Variovorax paradoxus EPS: one gene and its partners. Each later gene encodes a partner of the first gene's protein in a complex. Links are inferred from orthologs where the notes say so. Each region holds a gene or a part of one and is shown on either strand. Other genes may lie near its edges.

Region 1 (7,089 bases):
CCGTTCACCGTGATCGCCTTGTGCGACACAAGTTGACGTGCTTCAGCGCGGGTCGAGCCGAAGCCCATGCGGTAGACGACGTTGTCCAGGCGCGATTCGAGGATGAACAGCAGGTTGGCGCCGGTGTTGCCACGGCGGCGGTCGGCTTCTTCGAAGTAGCGGCGGAATTGCTTTTCCAGCACGCCGTACATGCGCTTGACCTTCTGCTTTTCACGCAGTTGCAGACCGTAGTCCGACGTGCGCTGACCCGAAGTGCGACCGTGCTGGCCGGGCTTGGAATCGAACTTGGCCTTGTCTTGAATGGAGCGGCGGGCGCTCTTCAGGAACAGGTCGGTGCCTTCACGGCGGGAAAGTTTGGCCTTGGGGCCGAGGTAGCGTGCCACGAGTATTCCTTTGTGTATCTGCCGCAGTTGCCTGCGGGAGCCATCGGCGAGACGCTGATGGCGGTGGGCTTAGTTAAAAAACAAATGCGCAGCCGCTCGAAAGCTGGCTGCGCCTTGCGGACTGACGATCAGATGCGGCGACGCTTCTGGGGACGGCAGCCGTTGTGCGGAACAGGCGTCACGTCAGCAATGGAATTGATCCGGATGCCGAGGGCAGCCAGTGCGCGCACCGACGATTCGCGACCGGGGCCGGGGCCCTTGATCTCGACGTCGAGGTTCTTGATACCTTGTTCGACAGCAGCACGGCCGGCCACTTCGGAAGCGACCTGCGCAGCGAACGGGGTCGACTTGCGCGAGCCCTTGAAGCCCTGGCCACCCGACGAAGCCCACGACAGGGCGTTGCCCTGGCGATCGGTGATCGTGATGATGGTGTTGTTGAACGAGGCATGCACGTGGGCGATACCGTCCGCAACGTTCTTGCGAACCTTCTTGCGAACGCGCTGTGCGGCGTTGTTTGCAGGTGCTTTAGCCATGCTGGTCTATCCTTATTTCTTCAGGGACTGCGCAGCCTTGCGCGGACCCTTGCGGGTGCGGGCATTGGTGCGCGTGCGCTGGCCGCGCATCGGCAGGCCGCGACGGTGACGGAAGCCGCGATAGCAGCCGATGTCCATCAAACGCTTGATGTTCATCGTCGTCTCGCGACGCAGATCGCCTTCGATCGTGAACAGAGCGATCTGATCGCGGATCTTCTCGAGATCGGCGTCGGTCAGATCCTTGATCTTCTTCGAATATTCGATGCCGCTCGCTTCGCAGATTTGACGGGCGCGGGTGCGACCGATACCGAAAATGGCGGTCAGGCCGATTTCAGCGTGCTTGTGCGGCGGAATGTTGATGCCAGCAATACGTGCCATGTGCGTCCTCTAATACTCTTCAATCAACCCTGGCGCTGCTTGTGGCGCGGGTCGGTGCAAATCACACGCACCACACCTTTACGGCGGATGACCTTGCAATTACGGCAGATGGTTTTGACCGAAGCCGAAACTCTCATTTCATTCTCCTAAAACTGTTTAACGTGGCGGTACACCGCCCACACCCAATATTCTCAATACTGAAACTCACGGCCCTACGATGTCTTGAAGTTCGCCTTCTTCAGCAGCGATTCGTACTGCTGGGACATCATGTAGTTTTGTACCTGGGCCATGAAGTCCATCGTGACGACCACGATGATCAGCAGGGAGGTACCACCGAAGTAGAACGGTACGTTGTACTTCAGGATCAGGAACTCGGGCAGCAGGCAGACGAAGGTGATGTACACCGCGCCGGCCAACGTCAGGCGAACCAGAATCTTGTCGATATAGCGAGCGGTCTGGTCACCCGGGCGAATGCCAGGAATGAATGCACCACTCTTCTTCAGGTTGTCGGCCGTTTCCTTGCTGTTGAACACGAGTGCCGTGTAGAAGAAGCAGAAGAAAACGATCGCGGCAGCGTACAGCAGCACGTAGATCGGCTCGCCCGGACGCAGTGCGTTGGCAATGTCCTTGATCCAGCGGAAGCCACCTTCACCGGTACTGAACCAGCCAACCACCGTTGCGGGCAGCAGGATGATCGACGAAGCGAAGATCGGCGGAATCACACCGGCCATGTTCAGCTTCAAGGGCAGGTGCGACGACTGGCCGCCATAGACCTTGTTGCCAACCTGGCGCCGCGCATAGTTCACGAGGATCTTGCGCTGGCCGCGTTCGACGAACACCACGAAGTAGGTCACGAGGACCACCACCGCGATGATGAAGAGCGCAACGATCGGGTTCATCGCACCGGTGGTCACCAGCGAACCCAGACCCGCCACGGCGCTCGGCAAACCTGCCGCGATACCCGCAAAGATCAGGATCGAGATGCCGTTGCCCAAGCCGCGTTCGGTGATCTGCTCGCCGAGCCACATCAGGAACATCGAACCTGCCGTCAGGCTCACCATGGCCGTCAGGCGGAAGCCAAAACCGGGGGCGATCACCAGACCAGCTGACGACTCGAGGGCCACTGCGATGCTGAACGACTGGAACAGAGCCAGACCGAGCGCGCCATAGCGCGTGTACTGCGTGATCTTGCGGCGGCCGGCCTCGCCTTCCTTCTTCAATTGCTCGAAGGTCGGAAGCACGTAGGTCATCAGCTGCATGATGATCGACGCCGAGATGTACGGCATGATCCCCAACGCGAACACGGTGAAGCGCGACAGCGCCCCGCCCGAGAACATGTTGAACAGGCTCAGAATGCCGCCCTGCTGGCCCTGGAACAACGCTGCCAACTGGTCCGGGTTGATACCCGGCACAGGAATGTGCGCGCCAATCCGGTAGACCACGAGCGCGAGCAGCAAAAAGACGAGCCGACGACGGAGGTCGCCGAACTTGCCTGTTTTTGCGATCGTTGCCGCGTTAGTTGCCACGAAGAACTTCTTTCAGTCCGAGGGTGATCAGGCGATGCTGCCGCCGGCTGCTTCGATCGCAGCCTTGGCGCCAGCCGTTGCACCCACGCCCGTCAGCTTGACGGCCTTGGTGAGTTCACCGGTCTTGATGATCTTGACGACCTTGGCGAGCTGGCCCACGAGGCCGGCTTGCTTCAGCGCCAGGACATCCACTTCGGCCAGGCCGAGCTGCTCGAGGGCAGTCAGCGTGACTTCGGCGTTGAACTTCAGCAGGTGCGACTTGAAACCACGCTTGGGCAGGCGACGTTGCAGCGGCATTTGGCCGCCTTCGAAACCAACCTTGTGGAAGCCACCAGCGCGCGACTTCTGGCCCTTGTGACCGCGACCTGCGGTCTTGCCGATGCCCGAGCCGATACCGCGGCCAACGCGGCGCTTGGCGTGCTTGGCGCCGGCTGCCGGCTTGATGCCATTGAGTTCCATATCAGTCTCTCTTACAGAACTTTGACCAGATAACTGATCTTGTTGATCATGCCGCGCACCGCCGGGGTGTCTTGCAGCTCGCTCACGCTGTTGAGCTTGCGCAGGCCGAGGCCACGCACGGTCGCGCGATGCGATTCCTTGGTGCCAATTGGGCTCTTGACCAATTGCACCTTGAGGGTTTGTTGTTGCGTCGTCATTTGAATGCTTCTTTCAGGCTTGCGCTTAAGCGAAGATTTCTTCGACGGTCAGGCCACGCTTGGCAGCCACTGCGGACGCGGTCGTCGAGTTCTTCAACCCATCGAGCGTGGCGCGAACCATGTTGTAGGGGTTCGACGAACCATGGCTCTTGGCCACGATGTCGGTGATGCCCATGACTTCGAACACGGCGCGCATCGGGCCACCGGCGATGATGCCGGTACCCTTCGGGGCGGGGATCATGACAACCGAAGCGGCGCCATGGTGACCCGTCACGCGGTGATGCAGCGTGCCGTTCTTGATCGAGATCTTGGCCAGGTTGCGACGGGCTTCTTCCATTGCCTTCTGCACTGCAGCAGGCACTTCCTTCGACTTGCCCTTGCCCATGCCGACGCGGCCTTCGCCGTCGCCCACCACGGTGAGTGCTGCGAAACCGAGGATACGACCACCCTTCACCACCTTGGTGACGCGGTTGATCGCGATCATCTTCTCGCGCAAACCGTCTTCAGGGCCTTCGTTCTGCGTTCTTGCTTGAATCTTTGCCATTTTGAATCTCGTGTCCGGTTAGAACTGCAGACCGGCTTCGCGAGCCGCCTCGGCCAGCGCCTTGACGCGGCCGTGGTACGCAAAACCTGCGCGGTCGAAGGCGACCTTCTCGACGCCGGCAGCCTTCGCCTTTTCAGCGATGCGCTTGCCGACGGCGGTGGCTGCAGCGGCGTTGCCGCCCTTGCCCGAACCGCCGAGCGAGGTACGCATTTCGGCTTCTGCCGTCGATGCGGTTGCAATCACCTTGGTGCCGTCGTCGGAGATGACGGTGGCATAGATGTGCAGGTTGGTGCGGTTCACCGTCAGACGGGCCACGCCCTGCGTCGCGATGCGGATGCGGGTCTGGCGCGAGCGGCGAAGACGCTGTGCTTTTTTGGTCAACATCATTTTGCTGCCCCTTACTTCTTCTTGGTCTCTTTGATCACGATCTTCTCGTCCGAATAACGGATGCCCTTGCCCTTGTAAGGCTCAGGCGGACGAACAGCGCGGATCTCAGCGGCGATTTGACCAACGCGCTGACGGTCAGCACCCTTGATCACGATTTCGGTCGGGGTCGCGGTGGCCACCGTGATGCCTTGCGGCATGTCGATGTTGACCGGGTGCGAATAACCGACCTGCAGGTTCAACTTGTTGTTGGACGCTGCGGCCTTGTAGCCGACGCCGACCAGGTTGAGCTTCTTCTCGAAGCCCTTGGTCACGCCAACCACCATGTTGTTCACCAGCTGACGGATCGTGCCGCTCATCGCATTCGCTTCACGCGATTCGTTGGCCGGTTCGAAGTTCAGCTTGCCGTCATTGCTGACGACCTTGACCAGGGGGTTGCGTGCAAGGTTGAGCGTGCCGCCCGTGCCCTTGACGCTGATCTGGTCTTCCTTGATCGACACATCCACGCCTGCGGGGATGGTGATCGGCATTTTTCCTACTCGGGACATTTCAGTGACTCCTCGATGTCTCGGTTAGGCGACGTAGCACAGAACTTCGCCGCCGACACCGGTGGCGCGAGCCTTGCGGTCGGTCATCACGCCCTGGGGGGTCGTGACGATCGCAACGCCGAGGCCGTTCTGGACTTGCGGAATGGAAGCACTGGCCTTGTAGACACGCAGGCCAGGACGGCTCACGCGCTCGATGCGCTCGATGACCGGACGGCCAGCGTAGTACTTCAGGACGATTTCAAGTTCGCTCTTGCCGGCTTCGGTCTTGACCTGGAAGCCGTCGATGTAGCCCTCGTCCTTCAGGACTTGTGCGATCGCGATCTTCACCTTGGAAGACGGGACCGACACGGTGGGCTTCGCCACCATCTGCGCGTTACGGATACGCGTCAGCAGGTCGGCAATGGGATCACTCATGCTCATGTTGTTTGCTCCTGCCTGGCTTACCAGCTGGCCTTGGTGACACCGGGGATGTCGCCATTGAAAGCCAGTTCGCGGATCTTGGCGCGGGCCAGACCGAATTGACGGAAGGTGCCACGCGGACGACCGGTGATGGCGCAACGGTTGCGCTGACGGGTCGGGTTCGCGTTGCGCGGAAGCTTTTGCAGGCCCAGGCGGGCAGCTGCGCGCTCTTCGTCGCTCTTCTTCAGGTCGTTGGAAGCTGCCTTCAGTTCTGCGTGCTTCGCAGCGAACTTGGCAACCAGCTTGTCACGCTTGAGTTCGCGTTGGATCAAAGATTGTTTAGCCATGTTCGCCTCAGTTCTTGAACGGGAAACGGAAGCCAGCGAGAAGCGCCTTGGCTTCTTCGTCGGTCTTGGCCGTCGTCGTGATGCTGATATTGAGACCGCGCAGGGCATCGACCTTGTCGTACTCGATCTCAGGGAAAATGATCTGTTCCTTGACGCCGATGTTGTAGTTGCCACGGCCATCGAACGCACGGCCGGAGATGCCGCGGAAGTCGCGAACACGCGGCAGCGCGATGGTCACGAAACGGTCCAGGAACTCATACATCTGCACGCCACGCAGCGTGACCATGCAGCCGATCGGCTGGTTTTCGCGGATCTTGAAACCCGCGATAGCCTTCTTCGACTTGGTGACCACGGGCTTCTGGCCGGCGATCTTGGTCAGGTCGGCGACAGCGTTGTCGAGAACCTTCTTGTCGGCGACTGCTTCACCCACACCCATGTTCAGGGTGATCTTGGTGAGACGGGGGACCTGCATCGGCGACTTGTAGCCGAACTTTTCCGTCAGGTCTTTCGCGATCTTTTCGCGATAGTGTTGTTGGAGACGTGCCATGTGAGTACCTCTTAGGCGAACTTGATTTCGTCGCCGCTGGACTTGAAGACGCGAACAGCCACGCGCTTGCCGTCAGCACCCTGGGTGACCTTGATGCCCACGCGATCGGCCTTGCCGGTCGCGGCATTGAAGATCGCCACGTTGGATTGGTGAATGGGCATGGACTTCTCGACGATGCCACCAGTCGTACCCTTGAGCGGGTTCGGCTTGGTGTGCTTCTTCACGAGGTTCAGGCCTTCGATGACGACGTGCGAGTCGTCCTTGCGAAGCGAGACGGTGCCGCGCTTGCCCTTGTCACGACCGGCCAACACGATGACCTGGTCGCCTTTGCGAATCTTGTTCATGGCGTTGTTGTCCTTACAGAACTTCAGGTGCCAGCGACACGATCTTCATGAACTTTTCGGTGCGCAGCTCGCGCGTCACCGGTCCGAAGATGCGGGTGCCGATAGGCTCCAGCTTGGCGTTGAGCAACACGGCTGCGTTGCTGTCGAATTTCACGAGCGAGCCGTCGGCGCGACGGATGCCCTTGGCGGTACGGACCACCACTGCACTGTAGATCTCGCCCTTCTTGACGCGACCACGTGGAGCAGCTTCCTTGATGCTGACCTTGATGACGTCGCCCACGCTGGCATAACGCCGCTTGGAGCCACCGAGCACCTTGATACACAGGACGGATTTCGCGCCCGTGTTGTCGGCCACTTCGAGCCGGGATTCAGTTTGGATCATTTCTTGATATTCCCAACTTGTACCGATGAGCCTCCAGGAGGGAGACACCGCGGTCAGTCTTGGGCCCGTCGTTGGCACCTCGAACCACTCGAGGCACTTCCGCTTTGGGCTGAAAGCT
Region 2 (7,456 bases), 1.0 Mb from region 1 along the record:
TGCCGAGCCGACTTCCGCGACGGCGGCTGCGGCCATCGATGTGCTGGCGGAGCGGGGCGACATCCGGGCGAGTGAAACCACGGTCGTGCTGCTGACGGGCACCGGCCTGAAGTCGACGCAGTTCATGACCGAGCTCTTCGGCGGCGCTGCCGCCTGAATTACCAGGGCCAGGCGAGGCGCGTGCCTGTGCCCGTGGCAATCGCGCGCTCTTGGAGCAGGCGCGCGACTGTCAGGTCTTGCAGCGCGAGGCCGGTCATGTCGAAGACGGTGATGTCGCCGTCAGCGCGAGTTAACGAGGTCTTGCCGCTCAGCAGGTCGCCCAGTTCGGTGCTTTCTGTATCGGGCGCCCATTGGGTTTCACCGATCTGCTGCGCCTGCGTGCGGTCGTCGACGAAGAGGCGGGCGCGCGTCAGCAAACCTTCGGGGAGTTCGCGCTTGCCGCGTGTGTCGGCACCGACGCAGTTCAGGTGCGTGCCGGGCTGAAGCGCGTCCAGATCGAACAGTGCGCCACCGCCCGGTGTCGCGGTGATCACGATGTCGCTCTCTGCGACCGCGGCGTTGCGGTCGGTGGCGGACGCGATGTTGCAGCGGTCCGCGAAGTTTTCCTCCAACGCGGCGTTGCGCTGTCCATTGGCGCTCACGTAGCGCACCTCGCGCAATGTGGGCAATAGGCGCAGCGCGAAGTCGAGCTGGATGCGCGCCTGCACGCCGGTGCCGAAGATGCAAAGCCGCGTGCTGTCGGGCCGCGCAAGTTGCTGGAGGCCGAGCCCGCCCGCCGCGCCGGTGCGCACGGTCGTGATCGCATTGCCGTCGATCACGCACAGCGGCCGGCCCGTGGCGGGGTCGATCAGGAGGATCGTTGCCTGGTGCGGCTCGCCGTCGCGCTGTCGGTTGGCGGGCCAGAAGCCGGCGGCCTTGAAGCCGAGCAGGCCCTGCGTCTGTACGTCGCCCGACTTGATGCCGAACACGCCGCCCGTGGCGAGCGGTTCGCGCACGACCGGGAAGACGCGGCCTTCGCGGTCGCTGTGAAGAACGAAGGCCTCGCGCACGGCATCAAGCACGTCGTCGGGAGAGAGGAGGGCGTTGACCTGGTGCTTGTCGAGCAGCAGGAGGAGTGCGTCGGCGGGCGACGTCGAGGGTGTCATCTGGAAATATTATCTACTTCCAGACGAAAAATCAATTCAAAGCGCCTGCCGGTCGATCAGCGGCCCGTGTGCACCTTGATGCGGATCGTCGCCACATCCCAACCCCTGTTCTTGAGCCGCGTGACAAGCATCGGAGCGAGTTGGCGCAGCTTGGCGGCCGCGGCGCTGCCTTTGACCAGCAGGCACCACACGTCGCCCTCGGCAGGGCCGGCCTGCACGGCGCCGCGCATGGCGGGCGGAATCAGTCCTTCCACGGCTTTCAGGCGCTCGGCGCTGTCGCGCGCGCGCGCCATCAGGCCGCCCAGCGTGGGCGAGCCTTCTGCAGCCTGGTGCAGGCTGATGGCGGGGGCGAGGCGGCGATACATGAGTAATCCTGAGGACAGAAACAAGACAGCTAAAATGCCCGGTTTGCCGGCGTTCGCGCCGGGAAAAAGGCTGCTCGAGGCCGAACTTGATTTCGAAACGAGCGCGCCCAACTGCTTTCACCATATCTTAGGGAATCCGGTCGCAGTGCCTGTCGTGTCAGGCGCCCGCCCATCTCCACCCAATGGCAACCAACTTCCTGACCCAGATCTTCGGCAGCCGCAACGACCGGCTCCTCAAGCAGTATCGCAAGACGGTGGAACGCATCAATGCGCTCGAACCCGAGTTCGAGAAGCTCAGTGACGACGCGCTGCGCGCGAAGACGCAGGAGTTCAAGGACCGCGCGGCCAAGGGCGAATCGCTCGACGCCCTGCTGCCGGAGGCCTTTGCCACGGTGCGCGAAGGCTCCAAGCGCATCATGAAGATGCGCCACTTCGACGTCCAGCTGCTCGGCGGCATGGCGCTGCACAACGGCAAGATTTCCGAAATGCGCACCGGCGAAGGCAAGACGCTGACCGCCACGCTGCCGGTGTACCTGAATGCGCTGTCCGGCAAGGGCGTGCACGTGGTCACGGTGAACGACTACCTCGCCAGCCGCGACGCCAAGTGGATGGGCCGGCTCTACAACTTCCTGGGCCTCACGGTGGGCATCAACCTGCCGCAGATGCCGCGGGAAGAGAAGCAGGAAGCCTACGGCAGCGACATCACGTACGGCACCAACAACGAGTACGGCTTCGACTACCTGCGCGACAACATGGTGTACGAGCCGGGCGACCGGGTCCAGCGTGTGCTGAACTTCGCGATCGTCGACGAGGTGGACTCGATCCTGATCGACGAAGCCCGCACCCCGCTCATCATCAGCGGCCAGGCCGAAGACCACACCGATCTTTATCTCGCCATCAACAAGGTGGTGCCGCTGCTCAAGAAGCAGGAAGGCGAAGCCGACCCGCGCACGGGCGAAGGCGTCACGGTGCCGGGCGACTTCACGGTCGACGAGAAGACGCACCAGGTCTTCCTGACCGAAGACGGCCATGAGAACGCCGAGCGCATCCTGGGCGAATTCAAGCTGCTGCCCGAGGGCGCGTCGCTCTACGACCCGGCCAACATCACGTTGATGCACCACCTGACGGCGGCGCTGCGCGCACGTCACCTGTACCACCGCGACCAGCACTACGTGGTCCAGCAGGGCGAAGTGACCATCGTCGACGAGTTCACCGGCCGCCTCATGACGGGCCGCCGCTGGAGCGACGGCCTGCACCAGGCCGTGGAAGCCAAGGAAGGCGTCGAGATCCAGGCCGAGAACCAGACGATGGCCTCGATCACCTTCCAGAACTACTTCCGCCTGTACGGCAAGCTGGCCGGCATGACCGGCACGGCCGACACCGAGGCCTACGAGTTCCAGGAAATCTACGGTCTCGAGACGGTCATCATTCCGCCGAACCGCATCAGCAAGCGCGAAGACCAGCTCGACCGCGTCTACAAGACCACGCGCGAGAAGTACGAGGCCGCCATCCAGGACATCCGCGAGTGCTACGAACGCGGCCAGCCGGTGCTGGTGGGCACCTCGTCCATCGAAAACTCCGAAATCATCGACGGCCTGCTCACGCAGGCGGGGCTGCCGCACCAGGTGCTCAACGCCAAGCAGCATGCGCGCGAAGCCGACATCGTGGCGCAGGCCGGCCGCACGAAGATGATCACCATCGCGACCAACATGGCCGGCCGCGGCACCGACATCGTGCTGGGCGGCAACATCGAGAAGATGATCGAGGCCATCGAGAACGACGAAGGCCGCGACGAAGCGACCAAGCAGGCCGACATCGCGCACGTGCGTGCCGAGTGGACCAAGGACCATGAATTCGTAAAGTCGCTCGGCGGCCTGCGCATCATTGCCACCGAACGCCACGAGTCGCGCCGCATCGACAACCAGCTGCGCGGCCGTTCGGGCCGACAGGGCGACCCGGGTTCTTCGCGCTTCTACCTGAGCCTGGACGATCCGCTGATGCGCATCTTCGCGGGTGACCGCGTGAAGGCGATCATGGATCGCCTGAAGATGCCCGACGGCGAGGCCATCGAGGCCGGCATCGTCACCCGCAGCATCGAGAGCGCGCAGCGCAAGGTCGAGGCGCGCAACTTCGATATCCGCAAGCAATTGCTCGAGTACGACGACGTGTCGAACGACCAGCGCAAGGTGATCTACCAGCAGCGCAACGACATCCTCGATGCCACCGACCTCACGGCGCAGATCGCCGCGCTGCGCGAAGGCTGCTTCATGGACGTGGTGCGGCAGTACGTGCCGGCCGAATCGGTCGAGGAGCAGTGGGACCTGGAAGGCCTCGAGAAGGCGCTCTTCAACGAGTGGGGCCTGGACATGCCGATCAAGAAGGAGGTCGAGGCCTCCGACGCGATCTCCGACGAAGACGTGCTCGAAAAGGTGGTCAAGGCCGCCAACGAAGCCTTCGACGCCAAGGTGGCGCTGATCGGCCAGGAAAACTTCACCCAGTTCGAGCGCATGGTGCTGCTGCAGAGCATCGACACCCACTGGCGCGAACACCTGGCCTCGCTCGACTACCTGCGCCAGGGCATCCACCTGCGCGGCTATGCGCAAAAGCAGCCCAAGCAGGAATACAAGCGCGAAGCCTTCGAGCTCTTCGGCCAGTTGCTCGACTCGGTGAAGAACGAGGTCACGCGCCAACTGATGACGGTGCGCGTGCAGTCGGGCGAGCAGCTCGAGGAAGCCGCCGAAGCCATGGAAAGCCGCGGCGAGAACGTGGCCAACATCACCTACAGCGCGCCGACCGAGACCGGCGAGGTCGAGGTGCGCGTCGACGAGGACAACCAGCGCCGCCTCGCGGCCATCGGTGCGGGCGCCCTGAGCGCCGAAGCCGCCGCCTTCGCGCGCGTCGGCCGCAACGACCCGTGCCCTTGCGGCAGTGGCAAGAAATACAAGCAGTGCCACGGCAAGCTGAGCTGACGTCCCGAACCTTTCATTGAGAGAACCCCCATGCCCGTGAACCTGTCCGCCCCTGATCCCGCCGCCTTGTTCGCGGTGCCTGGCGTCCGCATCGGCGTGGCCGAAGCGGGCGTGCGAAAGGCCAACCGCAAGGACCTGACCGTCGTGCTGATCGACGAAGGCTCGGCGGTCGGTGGGGTGTTCACCCAGAACCGTTTCTGCGCGGCGCCGGTGCAGGTCTGCCGCGATCACCTGGCGGCCAATTACGGCATTCGCGCGATGGTGATCAACACCGGCAACGCCAACGCAGGCACGGGCGAAGACGGCCTCATGCGCACCCGCTCCACCTGCATCGCGCTCGCGCGCAAGCTGGAGATCGCGCCCGAGCAGATCCTGCCGTTCTCGACGGGCGTGATCATGGAGCCGCTGCCGGTGGACCGCATCGAAGCGGGCCTGCCCGCAGCGCTCGCCGACGCATCGGAAAACCACTGGGCACGTGCCGCCGAAGGCATCATGACCACCGACACGATCCCCAAGGCGTTCAGCCAGAAGGTCCAGATCGGCGGCGCCACCGTCACCATCACCGGCATCAGCAAGGGCGCCGGCATGATCCGCCCGAACATGGCGACCATGCTCGGCTTCATGGCGACCGACGCGAAGATCGATCCGTCGCTGATCCAGCCGCTGGCCAAGCTGCTGGCCGATGCCTCGTTCAACCGCGTGACCATCGACGGCGACACCTCGACCAACGATTCGTTCGTCGTCATCGCCACGCAGAAGGCGGCGCACGCGACCATCACCTCGCTCGAATCCGCTGACGGCCAGGCACTCGTGGCGGCCATGCAGAACGTGGCGCGCCTCCTGGCGCAGGCCATCGTGCGCGACGGCGAAGGCGCAACCAAGTTCATCACCATCCAGGTCGAAGGCGGCCGTGACGCTGCCGAGTGCAAGCAGGTGGCTTACGCGATCGCCCATTCGCCGCTGGTGAAGACCGCTTTCTATGCCAGCGACCCGAACCTGGGCCGCATCCTGGCAGCGGTCGGCTATGCGGGCATTGCCGACCTCGACCAGACCGGCATCGACCTGTTCCTGGACGACGTGCACGTGGCGGTCAAGGGTGGGCGCAACCCCTCGTACCGCGAGGAAGACGGCCAGCGCGTGATGAAGCAGAGCGAGATCACGGTGCGCGTCGGCCTCGGCCGCGGCAACGCCAGTGAGACCGTCTGGACCTGCGACTTCAGCCACGAATACGTGACCATCAACGCCGACTACCGGTCATGAACGAGCAGTTCCAGAAGCTGATCGAGCGCGCCGAGCAGCTCATTACCCGCATCGAATCGATCCTGCCGCAACCGCTGTCGGCGCCGACGGACTGGAACGCTTCCATCGCCTGGCGCTACCGCCGCCGCAATTCCGGCCACGGCGTGCTGGAACCAGTGAAACACGTGGCCGCGATGGCGCTTGATTCGCTGAAGGAAATCGACGTCCAGAAGGAAAAGATCGAGCGCAACACGCGCCAGTTCGTCGAAGGCAAGCCGGCCAACAACGTGCTGCTGACGGGCGCGCGCGGCACAGGCAAGTCGTCGTTGATTCGCGCCTGCCTGCAGGCCTATGCGCCGCAGGGGCTGCGCCTCATCGAGGTGGACAAGGCCGAGCTGGTCGACCTGCCCGACATCGTCGAGGTGGTCTCGCAGCGTCCCGAGAAGTTCATCGTGTTCAGCGACGACCTGAGCTTCGACGAGGGCGAGCCGGGCTACAAGGCGCTCAAGTCGATTCTTGACGGCTCGATCGCGGCATCGACGCCCAATGTGCTGATCTACGCGACCAGCAACCGGCGCCACCTGCTGCCCGAGTACATGAAGGACAACCTCAGCTATACCCACACCGAGGACGGCGAGGTCCATCCGGGCGAGGTGATCGAGGAGAAGATTTCGCTGTCCGAGCGCTTCGGCCTCTGGGTGAGCTTCTACCCATTCAGCCAGAACGAATACCTGACGATCGTGGGGCAGTGGCTCTCGTCGTTCGGCGTGGACAAAGCCGCCATCGAGGCGGCGCGGCCCGAAGCGCTGGTCTGGGCGCTCGAGCGCGGTTCGCGCAGCGGCCGGGTGGCTTACCAGTTCGCCCGCGACTACGCGGGCCGGGGTGCCGCGTGAGCGCAGACGGCAAGGGTGCGCGCAAGCACACCGAGGTCGCGGTCGGTGTGCTGATCCGTCTCGCCGACGATGCGCTGCTGCTATCGACCCGACCCGAAGGCAAGGCCTACGCGGGCTACTGGGAGTTTCCGGGCGGCAAGATCGAAGCGGGTGAAACGGTCGAAGGGGCGCTGCGTCGCGAGCTGCAGGAAGAGCTCGGCATCACCATAGCAGGCGCTTCGGTCTGGAAGGTCACGGAGCACGACTATCCGCATGCGCTGGTGCGCCTGCACTGGTGCAAGGTGACGGCGTGGACCGGCGAGTTCGAGATGCGCGAAGGCCAGGCGATGGCGTGGCAGCAATTGCCGCTCGACGTGGCGCCTGTGCTGCCGGGCGCACTGCCGGTGCTCGAATGGCTGGTGCAGGAGCGCGGCCTGCCCGCTTCGGCGGCGCTGGCCGTCTCGACGCTGGCCTGATGGGGGCGACCGGCCGCACCACGGCCGGACGTCGCCCGAGGCCTGACCCCGAAGATGCATCCCAAGTACCGCCCCGACATCGATGGCCTGCGCGCCGTCGCCGTCGCGTCGGTGCTGGCGTTCCACGCGTTCCCCGATGCGCTGCCCGGCGGCTTCATCGGGGTCGACATCTTCTTCGTGATCTCGGGCTTCCTGATCACGACGATCATCATGCAGAGCCACGCGGCGAGCGACTTCAGCTACCGCGACTTCTATGCGCGGCGCATCCGGCGGATCTTCCCGGCGCTGATGCTGGTGCTGGCCGCCACGCTGGCCTTCGGCTGGTATGCGCTCTTGCCACGGGAGTTTGCCGAGCTCGGCAAGCAGGCGGCGGGCGGTGCCGCCTTCGTG
Region 3 (7,160 bases), 1.9 Mb from region 1 along the record:
CACGAGATAGATGCCGAACTCGCCCTTCGGATGCTCGACGGCGGCATAGGCCTCGCCTTCGGGTACGTGGAAGCCTTCGGTGAAGAGCTTGAAATGGTGGATCAGCTCCTCCATGTTCGCCTTCATCGATTCGCGCGCGGGCGCGGCGACCTTGTGGTTGTCGGTGATCACCGGGCCGGGATTCACGCGCAGCCATGCCGAGCACTGCTGGATGATCTTGTTGGCCTGGCGCATCTCTTCGACGCGCACGAGGTAGCGGTCGTAGCAGTCGCCGGTCTTGCCCACGGGCACGTCGAACTGCATCTGGTCGTAGACGTCGTAGGGCTGCTTCTTGCGCAGGTCCCATTCGATGCCCGAGCCGCGCAGCATGGGGCCGGTGAAGCCCAGGTTCAGCGCGCGCTCCGGCGTCACGACGCCGATGCCCACGGTGCGCTGCTTCCAGATGCGGTTGTCGGTGAGCAGCGTCTCGTACTCGTCGACCATCTTCGGGAAGCGCTTGCAGAAGTCGTCGATGAAGTCGAGCAGCGAACCCTGGCGGTTTTCGTTCAGGCGCTCGATGGCCTTCGCGTTCTTGATCTTGCTGACCTTGTACTGCGGCATCGCGTCCGGCAGGTCGCGGTAGACGCCACCCGGACGGAAGTAAGCCGCGTGCATGCGCGCGCCGGAAACGGCCTCGTACATGTCGAACAGGTCTTCACGCTCGCGGAAGCAGTAGATGAGCATGTTCATCGCGCCGCAATCCAGACCGTGCGCGCCGAGCCACAAGAGGTGGTTCAAGAGGCGGGTGATCTCGGCGAACATCACGCGGATGTATTGCGCACGGATCGGCACGTCCAAGCCCATCATCCGCTCGATGGCGAGGCAGTAGGCGTGCTCGTTGGACATCATCGACACGTAATCGAGGCGGTCCATGTAGGGCAGCGACTGGATGAAGGTGCGCGATTCGGCAAGCTTCTCTGTCGCGCGGTGCAGCAGGCCGATGTGCGGGTCGGCGCGCTGGATCACTTCGCCGTCGAGCTCGAGCACCAGGCGCAGCACGCCGTGCGCGGCCGGATGCTGGGGGCCGAAGTTGAGGGTGTAGTTCTTGATTTCGGCCATATCAGTGCAAACCGCCGCCGTAGTTGTCTTCGCGGATCACGCGCGGCGTGATTTCTCGCGGCTCGATCGATACCGGCTGGTACACGACGCGCTTCTGTTCTTCGTCGTAACGCATCTCGACGTGACCCGACACCGGGAAGTCCTTGCGGAACGGGTGGCCGATGAAGCCGTAGTCGGTCAGGATGCGGCGCAGGTCGTCATGGCCGTCGAACACAATGCCGTAGAGGTCGAATGCTTCGCGCTCGAACCAGGTGGCGGCGTTCCAAACGGGCTGGAGCGAATCGACCACGGGCAGGTCTTCGTTCGGAGCGAACACCTTCAGGCGCACGCGCTGATTGAGCGTGACCGACAGCAGGTGCGAAACCACGCCGTAGCGCTCGCCTTGCCACTCGCCTTCGCGGTAGTCGGAATAATCCATGCCGCAGAGATCGATCAGCTGCTCGAAGCGGCAGCCGGGCGCATCGCGCAACAGCGTGGCGGCTTCGATGTAATCGGCGGCGCTCACCACGACAGTCACCTCGCCCAATGCGAGCGTGACACTCTTGGCCTTGGCGCCAAGCGTCTCGGTGATGGTGGCGCGCAGCACCTCCGGCGAAATTGCAAAGTCAGTCATCGTCGGCAATCTCTCAGGCGCGGGCAATGGTGTTGGTGCGGCGAATCTTCTGCTGCAACTGGATCACGCCGTAGAGCAATGCCTCGGCGGTGGGCGGACAACCCGGAACATAGACGTCGACCGGCACGATGCGGTCGCAGCCGCGCACGACCGAATAGCTGTAATGGTAGTAACCACCGCCATTGGCGCACGAGCCCATCGAGAGCACCCAGCGCGGCTCGGGCATCTGGTCATAGACCTTGCGCAGTGCCGGCGCCATCTTGTTGCACAGCGTGCCGGCCACGATCATCAGATCGGACTGGCGCGGGCTGGGACGGAACAGCATGCCGAAACGGTCGATGTCGTAGCGGGCAGCGCCGGCGTGCATCATTTCGACCGCACAGCATGCGAGGCCGAAGGTCATCGGCCAGAGAGATCCGGTCTTCGCCCAATTCACCACCGAATCGTAGGTGGTGGTGACGAAACCTTCTTTGAGAACGCCTTCAATGGCCATCGTGTGCTTTCCTTGTCATTCCCAGTCGAGCGCGCCTTTTTTCCACTCGTAGATGAAACCTACGACGAGGATGGCGAGAAAGATCATCATGGCCCAGAAGCCGACAGCACCAATCTCCTTGAGCGCAATGGCCCACGGGAAGAGAAAGGCAATTTCGAGATCGAACAGGATGAAGAGAATGGCGACGAGGTAATAGCGCACGTCGAACTTCATGCGCGCATCCTCGAAGGCTTCGAAGCCGCACTCGTAGGGCGCGTTCTTCGCAGCGTCCGGCCGATTGGGGCCGAGGATGTATCCGATGACCTGGGGGGCGACGCCTACGCCGACTCCGACCAAAATAAACAAAAGGACGGGGAGGTAGGAATCGAGGTTCATCGAGAAATTTTCACCGCTTGCCACCGGCAAGAAGAACCTCTGGATGAGGTTTTCTGCCGATGAGATTTGGTGCGGTCGGCGAGACTCGAACTCGCACAGCTTTCGCCACTACCCCCTCAAGATAGCGTGTCTACCAATTTCACCACGACCGCGGTTTTTGCTGTTCAGATGGCATGAGGTACCGGTTAAGGCATTTGGCTTTCTGAACAGCTTTAGAGTTTACCCTGAAATACAGCCGTTTCTCGGGACGACTGCATGAAAACGACTGGATTACTTGTTCGGAATCTGACCGGCGCCCGAAACGGGTGCGGCAGGTGCCGATGCAGGTGCGCTCGGAGCGCCCGCACCAGGGATTTCGCCTGCAGCGCCAGATGCCGGCTTGGCAGGTGCAGCGGGCGTGCCCACGGCCGCGCGCTCGAGGAGACTGCCGCCGCCCGCAGGACGCGCATGGCTGAAGTACGCAAGCAGCAACGTGCATGCGAAGAACACCGCAGCCAGCACAGCCGTGGTGCGCGAGAGAAAGTTCGCGCTGCCGCTGGCACCGAACAGGCTGCCGGCGCTGCCGCTGCCGAAGGCGGCGCCCATGTCGGCACCCTTGCCGTGCTGGACCAGGATCAGGCCGATCATCGCCAGGGCCGCCAGCATTTGCACGCCGACCAGAAGGTTGAGGACCACGTTCATTCGTTCTTACTCCTAATTGATAACAGCCGTTGCGCGTTCAGCGCGCAGTGGCAGAAATGATCTGCAGAAAGTCGGGGGCCTTGAGCGATGCACCACCGATGAGGCCGCCATCGATGTCGGCCTGCGCCAGCAGTTCGGCGGCATTGGCCGCGTTCATGCTGCCGCCGTAAAGAATGCTGATGCCGGCAGCGTGCTCGCTCGCTGCGTGATGCAACTGCGCACGCAGCACGGCATGCACTGCCTGCGCTTGCTCTGGCGAAGCCGTCTTGCCGGTGCCGATGGCCCAGACCGGCTCGTAAGCCACAACGATTTCGCTGATGCAGTGGCCATTCACATGGATCACCGCTGCCAGCTGGCGCTTGACGACTTCTTCGGTCTGCCCTGCTTCGCGCTCGGCCAGCGTCTCGCCGACGCAAACGATCGGCGTGATGCCATTGGCCAATGCGGCAGCCGCCTTCGCAGCCACCGTCTCGTCGGTTTCGCCGTGGTACTGCCGACGTTCGGAATGGCCGACGATGGCATAGCGCACCCCGAAATCCTTCAGCATTGCCGCCGATTGCTCGCCAGTAAACGCGCCTTGCGGATGCGCCGAAACGTCCTGCGCACCGAGCGCCAGCGACGGCGTGCCCGCCAACAGCGATTGCAGCTGGGCGAAATACGGCGCCGGCGCGCACAGCGCGACATCGCAAGCAGCCGGGCTTGCGGCCAGCCCTTGCTGCAGAGCCTTCACCAGCGCCTCGTTTACAGCCAGGCCGCCATTCATCTTCCAGTTGCCGGCGATCAGTTTCTTCTTGGTTGTCATCGCGTTGTTCGTCGTTGTCACCATGTCAGCACGATCTTGCCGATGTGCTGGTTCGATTCCATCAGCGTGTGAGCCTGGGCTGCGCCACTGGGTTCACCCGCCGCCGCAAAAGTGCTGTGGATCACGGGCTTGATCGCGCCGCTTTCGAGCAGCGGCCACACCTTCTCGCGCAATGCCTTGGCAATAGCGCCCTTGAACGCCACCGGCCGGGGCCGGAGCGTCGAGCCGGTGATCGTCAGACGCCTGCGCAGCACGAGGCCCGCATTGATCTGCGCCTTCACGCCGCCCTGCACCGCGATGATCACGAGCCGGCCGTCTTCGGCCAGGCACTCGATCTCGCGCGCCACGTAGTCGCCAGCGACCATGTCGAGGATCACGTCCACACCCTTGCCGCCCGTGAGTTCCTTCGCCTTTTCGACGAAGTCGCTCGTGCGGTAGTTGATGGCATGGTCGGCGCCCAGCTTCTTGCAGGCTTCGCACTTGTCGTCGCTGCCAGCAGTAACGATCACCGTCGCGCCCAGCGCCTTGGCGATCTGGATCGCCGTGACGCCGATGCCGCTCGAGCCGCCCTGGATCAGCAGCGTCTCGCCCTTTTGCAGGCGGCCGCGCTCGAACACATTGCTCCAGACGGTGAAGAAGGTCTCGGGCAGCGAAGCTGCGTCGACATCGCTCCAGCCCTTGGGCACCGGCAGGCATTGCGCCACGGGCGCCACACACAGCTCGGCATAACCACCACCGGCAATCAGCGCGCAAACGCGGTCACCGACCTTGAAGCCCGCTTCGGCCAACGCCGCGGCGTCGCCCGACACGATCTCGCCGGCCACTTCAAGGCCCGGCAGGTCGGACGCGCCTGGCGGCACCGGATAGTGACCCATCCGCTGCAGCACGTCGGGCCGGTTGACGCCACTGGCCGCGACGCGAATCAGCAGTTCGCCCGCACCCGCCACAGGATCGGGACGATCGGCCACGCGCAACACCTCAGGGGCGCCGTACGAAGTGATTTCAATGGCTTTCATGGTCTTTCGGCCTCCAACGCCCGCAAATGGGGCGCAGCTGGTTGTTCAAAAGATAGCAACGGCAGGAAAACCTGCCGTTGCGCCCTTCTTACTCCTGAGGCTCGCGCGGGGCTTGCGACTGTTGCTCGCCGGCCGGAGCCTGCTGCTGGTCGTTGCGCGGTTGCTGTTGCTGGTCGTTGAAGCGCGGGGCGCGCTCGCCACGATCACCACCACGGTCGCCGCCGCGATCGCCACGGTCCGAACGTTCGCGGCGGTCACCGCCACGGTCGCCGCGATCGCCACGGTCTTCACGCGGCGGACGCTCGCTGTATTCCATGCCGGCCGGACGCTCGGTCAGGGCCTTCATGGACAGCTTGACGCGACCCTTTTCGTCCGTTTCCAGAACCTTGACCTTCACGATCTGGCCTTCGCTCAGATAGTCGGTCACCTTCTCGACGCGTTCGTGCGCGATCTGGCTGATGTGCAGCAGGCCATCCTTGCCGGGCAGCAGGTTGATGAGCGCGCCGAAGTCCAGGATCTTGGTGACCGGGCCTTCGTAGACCTTGCCGATTTCGACTTCGGCGGTGATCTGTTCGATGCGCTTCTTGGCGAGTTCGGCCTTTTCCGGATCGGTCGAGGCGATGGTGATGGTGCCGTCTTCGTCGATGTTGATCGTCGTGCCGGTTTCTTCCTGCAGGCCACGAATGACCGAGCCGCCCTTGCCGATCACGTCGCGGATCTTCTCGGGGTTGATCTTCAGCGTGGTCAGGCGCGGTGCGAAGCTGGAGACTTCGGCCTTGGCTTCGCCCATGGCTTCCTGCATCTTGCCCAGGATGTGCATGCGCGCTTCCTTGGCTTGCGCCAGTGCGACCTGCATGATTTCCTTGGTGATGCCCTGGATCTTGATGTCCATCTGCAGCGCAGTGATGCCGTTGGTCGTGCCGGCCACCTTGAAGTCCATGTCGCCCAGGTGATCTTCGTCGCCCAGGATGTCGGTCAGCACCGCGAAGCGGTTGTCTTCCTTGATGAGGCCCATGGCGATGCCGGCCACGTGCGCCTTCATCGGCACGCCGGCGTCCATCATCGAGAGGCAGCCGCCGCAGACCGAAGCCATCGACGAGGAGCCGTTCGACTCGGTGATTTCCGAGACCACGCGCACGGTGTACGGGAATTCTTCCTTGGTCGGCAACACGGCGACGAGCGCGCGCTTGGCCAGGCGGCCGTGGCCGATTTCGCGGCGCTTGGTCGAACCCATGCGGCCCACTTCGCCAGTGGCAAAGGGAGGCATGTTGTAGTGGAACAGGAAGCGGTCTTCGTACTCGCCGGCCAGCGCGTCGATGCGCTGTGCATCGCGTTCGGTGCCGAGCGTGGTGATGACCAGCGCTTGCGTTTCACCGCGCGTGAACAGAGCCGAACCGTGGGTGCGGGGCAGCACCGAGTTGCGGATTTCGATGGGGCGCACGGTGCGCGTGTCGCGGCCGTCGATGCGAGGTTCGCCCGATAGGATCTGGCTGCGAACGATCTTCGATTCGATCGAGAACAGCAGGTCGTTGACCTTGCCGGCGTCGAAAGGCTCGCCGCTTTCCTTCAGCGATGCCATCACGGTGGCATTGGCTTCGCGCAGGGCTTGCGTGCGGGCTTGCTTGCTGCGAATTTGATAGACAGCGCGCAGCTTTTCTTCGGCCAGGCCCTTGACCTTGGCGACGAAGGCTTCGTCTTCGGCCGGCGCTTGCCAGTCCCACACCGGCTTGCCGGCGTCGCGCACGAGGTCATGGATCGCGTTGATCGCGATGCCGGCCTGTTCATGGCCGAACACCACGCCGCCGAGCATGATTTCTTCGCTCAGTTGCTGGGCTTCGGACTCGACCATCAGCACGGCGGCTTGCGTACCGGCGACGACGAGGTCCATCTGCGAATCCTTGCGGGCCGTCTGGCCCGGATTCAGCACGTACTGGCCGTTGATGTAGCCCACGCGGGCGGCGCCGATCGGGCCGCTGAAGGGGATGCCGGAGATCGACAGAGCGGCGCTCACGCCGATCATGGCGGCGATGTCGGCGTCGACTTCGGGGTTGAGCGACACGGTGTGGATGACCACGTGCACTT

What was found.
Region 2: the proteins of secY (region 1) and secA are in contact, whole or in part, in a crystal structure (PDB 3DIN), measured with the Thermotoga maritima proteins. The link is inferred for Variovorax paradoxus EPS from one-to-one orthologs. Residues at the interface, in WP_004081795.1 of Thermotoga maritima: Glu108, Gly109, Glu110, Glu111, Ala236, Glu237, Arg238, Arg239, Ile240, Thr241, Ile242, Gln243, Tyr244, Ala245, Arg246, Arg247, Val248, Thr249, Gly250, Arg251, Arg252, Val253, Tyr254, Gly256, Ala257, Ser258, Thr259, Tyr260, Leu261, Pro262; in WP_004082002.1 of Thermotoga maritima: Glu261, Ala262, Arg263, Lys300, Ala301, Arg302, Thr303, Ile304, Ile305, Leu323, Tyr324, Asp325, Pro326, Val329, Ser330, Tyr333, Ile336, Lys340, Phe345, Val349, Glu363, Phe364, Tyr374, Ser375, Gly376, Gly377, Glu393, Ile395, Thr482, Ser483.
Region 3: secY (region 1) and secG share a complex: the UniProt entries of both Escherichia coli proteins name them as parts of the sec protein translocase complex. The link is inferred for Variovorax paradoxus EPS from one-to-one orthologs.

The regions. Positions count from the first base shown.
Region 1 is NC_014931.1:6,265,943-6,273,031, forward strand. What follows is about bases 664-3,586. They hold secY (preprotein translocase subunit SecY), read right to left. Parts: upstream 2,821-3,586; coding sequence 1,507-2,820; downstream 664-1,506. Other genes in these bases: rpsK (30S ribosomal protein S11), read right to left, coding at 664-916; rpsM (30S ribosomal protein S13), read right to left, coding at 929-1,294; rpmJ (50S ribosomal protein L36), read right to left, coding at 1,318-1,431; rplO (50S ribosomal protein L15), read right to left, coding at 2,848-3,279; rpmD (50S ribosomal protein L30), read right to left, coding at 3,291-3,476. In the rest of the region: rpsD (30S ribosomal protein S4), read right to left, coding at 1-383; more of rpsK, read right to left, coding at 512-663; more of rpsE, read right to left, coding at 3,587-4,020; rplR (50S ribosomal protein L18), read right to left, coding at 4,039-4,404; rplF (50S ribosomal protein L6), read right to left, coding at 4,419-4,952; rpsH (30S ribosomal protein S8), read right to left, coding at 4,977-5,372; rpsN (30S ribosomal protein S14), read right to left, coding at 5,393-5,698; rplE (50S ribosomal protein L5), read right to left, coding at 5,706-6,245; rplX (50S ribosomal protein L24), read right to left, coding at 6,257-6,589; rplN (50S ribosomal protein L14), read right to left, coding at 6,603-6,971. UniProt on the Escherichia coli protein: The central subunit of the protein translocation channel SecYEG. Consists of two halves formed by TMs 1-5 and 6-10.
Region 2 is NC_014931.1:5,257,683-5,265,138, reverse strand. Bases 1,390-4,679 are described here. They hold secA (preprotein translocase subunit SecA), read left to right. Parts: upstream 1,390-1,692; coding sequence 1,693-4,479; downstream 4,480-4,679. Other genes in these bases: argJ (bifunctional glutamate N-acetyltransferase/amino-acid acetyltransferase ArgJ), read left to right, coding at 4,510-4,679; VARPA_RS24170 (hypothetical protein), read right to left, coding at 1,390-1,510. Also shown: VARPA_RS24180 (threonine synthase), read left to right, coding at 1-157; VARPA_RS24175 (ornithine cyclodeaminase family protein), read right to left, coding at 159-1,145; more of VARPA_RS24170, read right to left, coding at 1,202-1,389; more of argJ, read left to right, coding at 4,680-5,739; VARPA_RS24155 (ATP-binding protein), read left to right, coding at 5,736-6,611; VARPA_RS24150 (NUDIX domain-containing protein), read left to right, coding at 6,608-7,066; VARPA_RS24145 (acyltransferase family protein), read left to right, coding at 7,121-7,456. UniProt on the Escherichia coli protein: Required for protein export, interacts with the SecYEG preprotein conducting channel.
Region 3 is NC_014931.1:4,340,278-4,347,437, forward strand. The notes cover bases 1,556-4,549. They hold secG (preprotein translocase subunit SecG), read right to left. Parts: upstream 3,261-4,549; coding sequence 2,850-3,260; downstream 1,556-2,849. Other genes in these bases: VARPA_RS20070 (NADH-quinone oxidoreductase subunit C), read right to left, coding at 1,556-1,711; VARPA_RS20075 (NuoB/complex I 20 kDa subunit family protein), read right to left, coding at 1,725-2,204; VARPA_RS20080 (NADH-quinone oxidoreductase subunit A), read right to left, coding at 2,220-2,579; tpiA (triose-phosphate isomerase), read right to left, coding at 3,298-4,062; VARPA_RS20100 (NAD(P)H-quinone oxidoreductase), read right to left, coding at 4,080-4,549. Also shown: VARPA_RS20065 (NADH-quinone oxidoreductase subunit D), read right to left, coding at 1-1,098; more of VARPA_RS20070, read right to left, coding at 1,100-1,555; more of VARPA_RS20100, read right to left, coding at 4,550-5,078; pnp (polyribonucleotide nucleotidyltransferase), read right to left, coding at 5,167-7,160. UniProt on the Escherichia coli protein: Subunit of the protein translocation channel SecYEG. Overexpression of some hybrid proteins has been thought to jam the protein secretion apparatus resulting in cell death; while this may be true it also results in FtsH-mediated degradation of SecY.